3 regions of the Eggerthella timonensis genome follow, and region 3 is predicted to be linked to each of the others. Evidence: predicted binding sites of a transcription regulator. Region 3 holds the regulator's gene; each other region holds the start of a gene.
What was found. Region 3 encodes LexA, which represses DNA repair genes until DNA is damaged. Its sites were predicted from a motif close to CNAACANNTGTTNG; they were not measured.

Region 1 (2,198 bases), 910 kb from region 3:
GCTGCACCGCGGCCACGTCCTGCGCCTGCACGGCGGCCACGAGGCCCGCGGGCGAGAACGCCGACAGCGCGGCGAGCGCCACCTTCGGCCCCACGCCGCCCACGCCGATGAGCCGCTCGAACAGCGCTTTCTCTTCCAGCGTGAGGAAGCCGAACAACGACAGTCCGTCGTCGCGCACCTGGAGGAACGTGTGCACCTCCACCGCCGCGCCCGCCTCGGGCAGCTTCGACAGGCTGGCCTGGGACATGCCCACGGCGTAGCCCACGCCGTTCACCTCGATGAAGGCGGTCGTGGCCGTCTTGGCCGCCAACACCCCTTTGAGAAACGCGATCATAGCCTATCCTTTCCAGCGGAAGCACCGCACGCGAGAATGCCGCGATCGGGAACGTCGTAGGCAGCGCACGCCGCGCCCGTGCGGCGCGCAAAGCCCTCGTGGGTGGTGTAGCAGATGGCGGCCGCCAGCGCGTCGGCGGCGTGGTCGGGCCGCGGGACGTCCTCGAGCGCCAGCAGCTGGCGCACCATGTACTGCACCTGGTCCTTCTCGGCCGAGCCCATGCCCACCACCGCCAGCTTGATCTGGCTGGGCGAGAACTCGAGCACCTCGAGGTCGCGCTCGGCGCAGGCCACGAGCGCCGCGCCGCGCGCCTGCCCCGTGGCGAACGCGCTCTGCACGTTCACGCCGAACCACACCGTCTCGATGCCCACGCACGCCGGTTCGAACCGCGCGATCACCGCGGCCATCTGCTCGTGGATCTTCCGCAGGCGCTGGGCCAGCGGCAGGTCCTTCGCCGTGGACACGCAGCCGTACGCCGTGCACGCGAGGCGCGGCCCGCGCTGCTCGACGATGCCCCAGCCCGTGTTGGCCAGGCCGGGATCGATGCCTAGGATGGTTCGTTCGGTGCGCGTCATCGGTTCCTTCTCGTCGTCGCGCGGGGCGTGTTGCAGCGGCCGCGTTTCGGTTGCAAACGTTTGTTCGTTCACATCCTAGCACAAAGCCTCGGAGTCAGCCCTCGGAAGACGCGCTTTTTCACAGCCTCGTCAGAGGCCGACGGCGGAAGCGGCGCGGCGCGATCAGCCGATGGGCCATTTCACACCGGTTTCGCGCCAATCGTCCCAGTTCATCGCATCGCCCTCGATCTCCCACTGAATGATGGACGTGTACACGTGCTCGGGACCCACCACCGACGAGGCGTTGTAGTAGCGGATGCGCGGAGCGTCGGGCACGTCAAACACGCTCATCCCGCCGTATGCGGAGGCATCGCCCCCGGCGGCTTCGAGCAGCGTAGCCGCGAGATCGACGTGCCCCGTAGGCACCGAAGAGCGCTTCACGGGCTCGTCCGAGCCGTACGGCTGCGTCGAAGGCTTCACCAGCATGATGGGGCTTGTCGGACGCACTATGTCTTCAGCGATGTACCACTCGCCATGGTCAGCGGTCACCACGATGGTGGCTTCGTCGTACAAGCCCAGCCGCTTAAGCTCCTCAAGGTACTCGCTCACGATATGGAGGGAGCCGAGCCCTTGCTCGATGGCGCCGGTTCCGCCCTCCACCGTCTCGGCATTGCGGTTCAACGTGTACGGCGGATGGGGACCTGCCAGGTGTATGACGCGGAAGCTCCCCTTCCCATCGAGGTCGGCGGCGCTCAGTCCCTGCTCTTTGAGAGTAGCGTAGTAGCGCGCGTCGTCCATGGTCCACAGCGCGTTCACGGCGCTCTCGGCACCGCTTCCCAGCGCGGCGCTGTTCACCTCGTCGGTGTAGAACCAGAACGGCGGCTTCAGCGCCCAAGGCAGATCGCGGTACAGCGAACACTTCACCAGCATCGCAACCGCCGACGGATAGTCCAGCCGGTTCTCGCGAAGCTTGATGTTCTCCACCCGATCGGACAGGGAGCCGATGGCATCGTTGATGTCGGTGGCATACAAGCACGTCTCGTATCCCTGCGCGTTGATGTCGTCGATCAGGCCATGCTGCTCGTACCAGTCGATGATCAACGACGTGGAGAAGCCCTTGTCGTCCTCGTCGAGAGCGCGCCCCGTCAGAATCGAGGCCATGGCGTAGCGCGTGGGGATCATCGAGCCTGTGGAGTTGTCGAACCAGGTGAACCCGGTGAACTCGTCGAGGCAGCCGGGCTCTTCCTCCAGGCCCTCCTCCAAAAACAGCGTGTCGTACGTATCCAGTACGAACATGATTATGTTGCCGT
Region 2 (2,198 bases), 570 kb from region 3:
AGGCCGACCTTGCCCAGGCGGCGGCGCAGCAGCTCGGGCGAGGCGCACGCCAAGTCGCCGATGCGGTCGATGCCCGACGAGTGCAGCTTGGCGCGCGTGGCGGCGCCGACGTACAGAAGCTCGCTCACCGGGGCGCCCCACACCAGGCGACGGTAGTTCTCCGGCGTGACGAACGTGACCGCGTCGGGCTTCTTGTAGTCGCTGCCGAACTTCGCGAATATCTTGTTCCACGACACGCCGACGGACACCGTGCAGCCCAGCTCCGCTTTCACGCGTCCGCTGATCTCGCAGGCCAGGCGCGCCGCGTCGCCGCCGGCCAGCGCGAGGGAGCCCGTGAGGTCGAGCCACGCCTCGTCGAGGCCGAAGGGCTCCACGAGGTCGGTGTACTGGTAGTAGATGCGGCGCGCCATGGCCGAGTACGCCTGGTACACCTCGTAGCGCGGCGGCACCACCACGAGCCCCGGGCACTTCGCGCGCGCCTCCCACAGCGCCTCGCCCGTCTTGACGCCCGCCGCCTTCGCGAGCGCGCTCTTCGCCAGCACGATGCCGTGGCGCAGCTCCTCGTGACCGCCCACCACGAGCGGCACGCCGCGCAGCTCCGGGCGCTCGGCCTGCTCGACGCTCGCGTAGAACGCGTTCATGTCCGAATGAAAGATCACGCGGTGCTCGTCGACGCCCTCCGGCGAGCCGATCGTGCGCCCGCCGAACGTCTCGGGGACGCCTCTCTCGCCCCGCTCGCTTGCTGCCGCCATGCGCCTCGCCGCCTTCCGCACCCGTGCTCCAGTTTTGTACGAGAACGCATGTTCGCACACTATCGCGAGGCGCGCAAGCGAACAGACCGTGGAGTTTCAGCGAGAGAATACGTGCATTCATCAGGTGATATATAAGTTACCTACCCCATGAGCGAACCGATGCGAGGACCGGGGCGCGGACATAGGACGGCCGGGCGGCCCACCGCTCGACGGCGCCGCTCGCCGCCCGGGCGGACGAGCTTGGCAGAACCTGGCAAGATCGCGCCGATATGCGAGGGTTTTGAAACCGCTGGACGGAGCCTTCGCCGCCTGCTCGCGAGAACCCCCTGGTCACACGGACGCATGCTCGCTTTATAGCCGCACGAGGATAGCCATATCGACGCGAAATCGCCGAAAATCCGCGATGCCTCCGCAGCCGCCCTCGTCCGCCGGCGGCGCAGGGTGCGCGCCCCGCGCCCGATCGGCCCCGCCATGCGCTAGAATGGCCCCATGCAGAAGGACACCTTGAAATACTCCGGGATCGTCTTCCTCGCCGGCGCCAGCTACGGCGCTCAAGCCACCACGGTCAAGATCACCTACGCCGCCGGCTTCACCTGGACCCAGACGGTGGCAAGCCAGGCGCTGTTCGCCACGCTGCTGTTCGCGGCGGCGCTGCTCGTGCAACGCTCGCGCGGCAGGCGCCTCGTTCCGCTCTCGCCGAAACAGGTGCTCGCCCTTCTGGCCCTCGGGCTGAACACGTGCATCGGAACCGTGCTCTACAACTACGCGCTCACCCTGCTGCCAGTGTCGGTGGCCATCACGCTGCTGTTCCAGTTCACGTGGATGAGCATCGTCCTCCAGCTGGTCGTCGTGCGCCGCCGCCCGCGCGCGGCCGAGGTCGTCGCCGTCGCCGTCATCCTGGGAGGGACGCTATTGGCCAGCAGGGCGTTCTCGAGCGACGTGGGGGCGCTCGATCCCGTCGGCGTGGCGTGCGGGCTGCTCTCGGCCGCGAGCTGCACCTTCTTCATGTTCTTCTCGAGCCGCGTCGGGCGCGGCCTGCCGCCCATCCAGCGCGGGCTCGTCGTGTGCCTGGGCGCGTGCGCGCTCGGCTTCGCGCTGTGCCCCGACTACTTCGCCAGCGGCGCGCTGCAGGACGGCATCTGGAAGTTCGGCCTGGTCCTGGGGCTGTGCGCCCTGTTCGTCCCCGTGGTGCTGTTCGGCATCGCCACGCCGCGCCTGACGCCGGGACTCTCGGCCATCATGGCGTCCTCCGAGCTTCCCTGCGGCATCGCCCTGTCCGCGCTCGTCATCGGCGAGCCGGTGGAGGCGCTCCAGGCCGTCGGCATCGTCGCCATCCTCGCCGGCATCGCCATCTCGCAGCTTCCCCACATGAAGGCGCGGGCCGAGCCTGCGGAGGAAGCCGCGGAGCATCCCGCCTAGCGCGTGAGCTCGTAGCTTTCCAGCAGC
Region 3 (2,198 bases):
CGCACCTGGCCTCCAACCGCATGGGCGGCGGCGTGGGATCTCGCTTCGGCGAAGGCGAGAGCCAGCTCGAGGTCGACCGCCGCATGGTGCGCAAGCGCATCACATCGATCAAGCGCGAGCTCAAGCACCTGGCCGACGTGCGGGCCGTGCAGCGCGAGAGCCGCTACGAGAGCGGCATGTTCAAGGTGGCGCTGGCCGGCTACACGAACGCCGGGAAATCGAGCCTGCTCAACCGCCTGACGAATGCGGACGTGCTGGCCTACGACAAGCTGTTCGCCACGCTCGACTCCACCACGCGCAAGTTCGAGCTGCCCGAGGGCCGCGAGATCACCATCACCGACACGGTCGGGTTCATCCAGAAGCTGCCGACCACGCTCGTCGAGGCGTTCAAGTCGACGCTCGACGAGATCACGGGCGCCGACCTCGTGCTACACGTGGTGGACGCGTCCTCTGACGAGTACGAGGCGCAGATCGCCGCAGTGGAAGACGTGCTCGGGCAGATCCAGGCGCAGGACCTGCTGCGCGTGCTCGTGTTCAACAAGTGCGACCTGCTCGACGAAGAGCGTCTCGGCGTCCTCAAGGCGCGCCATCCGCAGGCGCAGTTCGCGTCGGCGGCGACGGGGGAGGGCGTGAGCGAGCTCGTCGAGCATATCGCCCGCGTCGCCTCGGCGCAGGACGAGCACCTCGACGTGCTGATCCCCTACAACCGGGGCGACCTCGTCTCCATCGCTCACGAGCGGTGCCGTATCCTCTCGGAGGCGCACGAGGAGGAGGGCACGCACATCGTCATGCTCGCGGGCCCTTCGTACGCCGGGCTCTTCAGGCCGTTCGCAATAGCTTAGAGTTACTCTAAGGAACGGCAAGCGCCCCCGTCGCTTCATCGAGCGACGGGGGCGCTGTTGGTTCGTCCGGCGTGCGGCGCCAGCGCTAGAGGCGACGGAATACCGCGACCACCTTGCCGGCGATGGCGCAGTCGGTGGTGATGATGGGGTCCATCGTGGAGTTCTCCGGCTGCAAGCGGATATGGTCGCTTTCCTTGAAGAAGCGCTTCACCGTGGCGCCGTCGTCGATGATGGCCACGACGATGTCGCCGTTGTTCGCGACGGGCTGCTCTTTGACCACGACGTAGTCGCCGTCGTTGATGCCTGCCTCAATCATGCTCTCGCCGCGCACGGAGAGCAGGAACGAAGGAGCGTCGCCCACGATCTCGGTGGGAAGCGACAGGGTGTCGGTGATGTTCTCCTCGGCGAGGATGGGGGAGCCGGCGGCCACGTTGCCCACGAGGGGCACGCTCACGATGTTGCTGAAGCTGGGCTGCACCACGTTGGTGGCCAGGGCGGCGTCCTCGAGCGGGTAGGTGAGCGCGATGGAGCGCGACTTGAGCGGGTCGCGCTTGATGAGGCCCTTCTCCTCGAGCGCCTTCAAGTGCACGTGCACGGTGGAAGGGGAGGAGAGGCCGAGGCTCTGGCATACCTCGCGCACGGTCGGGCCGTACCCCTTCTCTCGAATGCACTCCTCGATGCAGTCGAGCACCGCTTGCTGGCGCTTCGTCACTTTCTCGGCCATGGATCGTCCTTTCGTCGCCGCTCTATCTTCTACCGAACAAATGTATGAAATTCCTATTGACATGAACCTTTGTTCGACCTATTATATACGCGAACAAAGGTTCTACGCAAGAGCAGGAGGGCATAAAATGAAGAATTTTGAGATGAAGTACCCTGTTGAGGGAACCTCGGCCCTTCAGCCGAAGCTGGATTCGGCGCCTGCTCGACGCGCGCGCATCATCTCGTTTCCCGAGCGCCCGTCCCAAGACGGAGGCGCTGCGCGATCGAAGCACGGCAGCGCATCGTTTGCGTCCGCGCTGCGCGCAGGCACGGCGCAAGGCGTGTCGTTCGGCCGCATGCAGCGCTGGCAGGCCGTCGTCGGCGGATGCGCGTTCGGGGCGCTCGCGTTGGCCAGCCTGCTCATGGGGTTGTAACCAGCCGTTTTCCGCTCATCGTCGGCCCGTGCGGCCGTTCCCTGATCCACAGATGCTGCGTTTCTGTGGCTGCGTAGCGCCTCCGCCACCCCGGAGGCGCGTCCATTCGGGGGTTTACGCATCCTGCGCGTCGTGGTAGACTCGGCCGAGCAGCAACAAACCGCGCCGCCGCGCTTCCATGTCGGCAGGCGCTTCGCGAAGGAGACAAGGAACATGAAGC

Region 1: a site for LexA is predicted at 963-976, ahead of ruvC (crossover junction endodeoxyribonuclease RuvC). Genes of this name have one in related genera too.
Region 2: a site for LexA is predicted at 794-807, ahead of C1A15_RS07925 (DNA polymerase Y family protein). Genes of this name have one in related genera too.

The regions. Positions count from the first base shown of each region.
Region 1 is NZ_FXXA01000002.1:1,605,761-1,607,958, reverse strand. Features, by position in the region: gene ruvA (Holliday junction branch migration protein RuvA) at 1-334, opposite strand, end outside; gene ruvC (crossover junction endodeoxyribonuclease RuvC) at 331-909, opposite strand; gene C1A15_RS06615 (sulfatase-like hydrolase/transferase) at 1,072-2,198, opposite strand, start outside.
Region 2 is NZ_FXXA01000002.1:1,945,443-1,947,640, reverse strand. Features, by position in the region: gene C1A15_RS07925 (DNA polymerase Y family protein) at 1-752, opposite strand, end outside; gene C1A15_RS07920 (EamA family transporter) at 1,242-2,171, shown strand; gene C1A15_RS07915 (MmcQ/YjbR family DNA-binding protein) at 2,168-2,198, opposite strand, start outside.
Region 3 is NZ_FXXA01000002.1:2,517,828-2,520,025, reverse strand. Features, by position in the region: gene hflX (GTPase HflX) at 1-842, shown strand, start outside; gene lexA (transcriptional repressor LexA) at 928-1,566, opposite strand; gene C1A15_RS10510 (hypothetical protein) at 1,709-1,978, shown strand.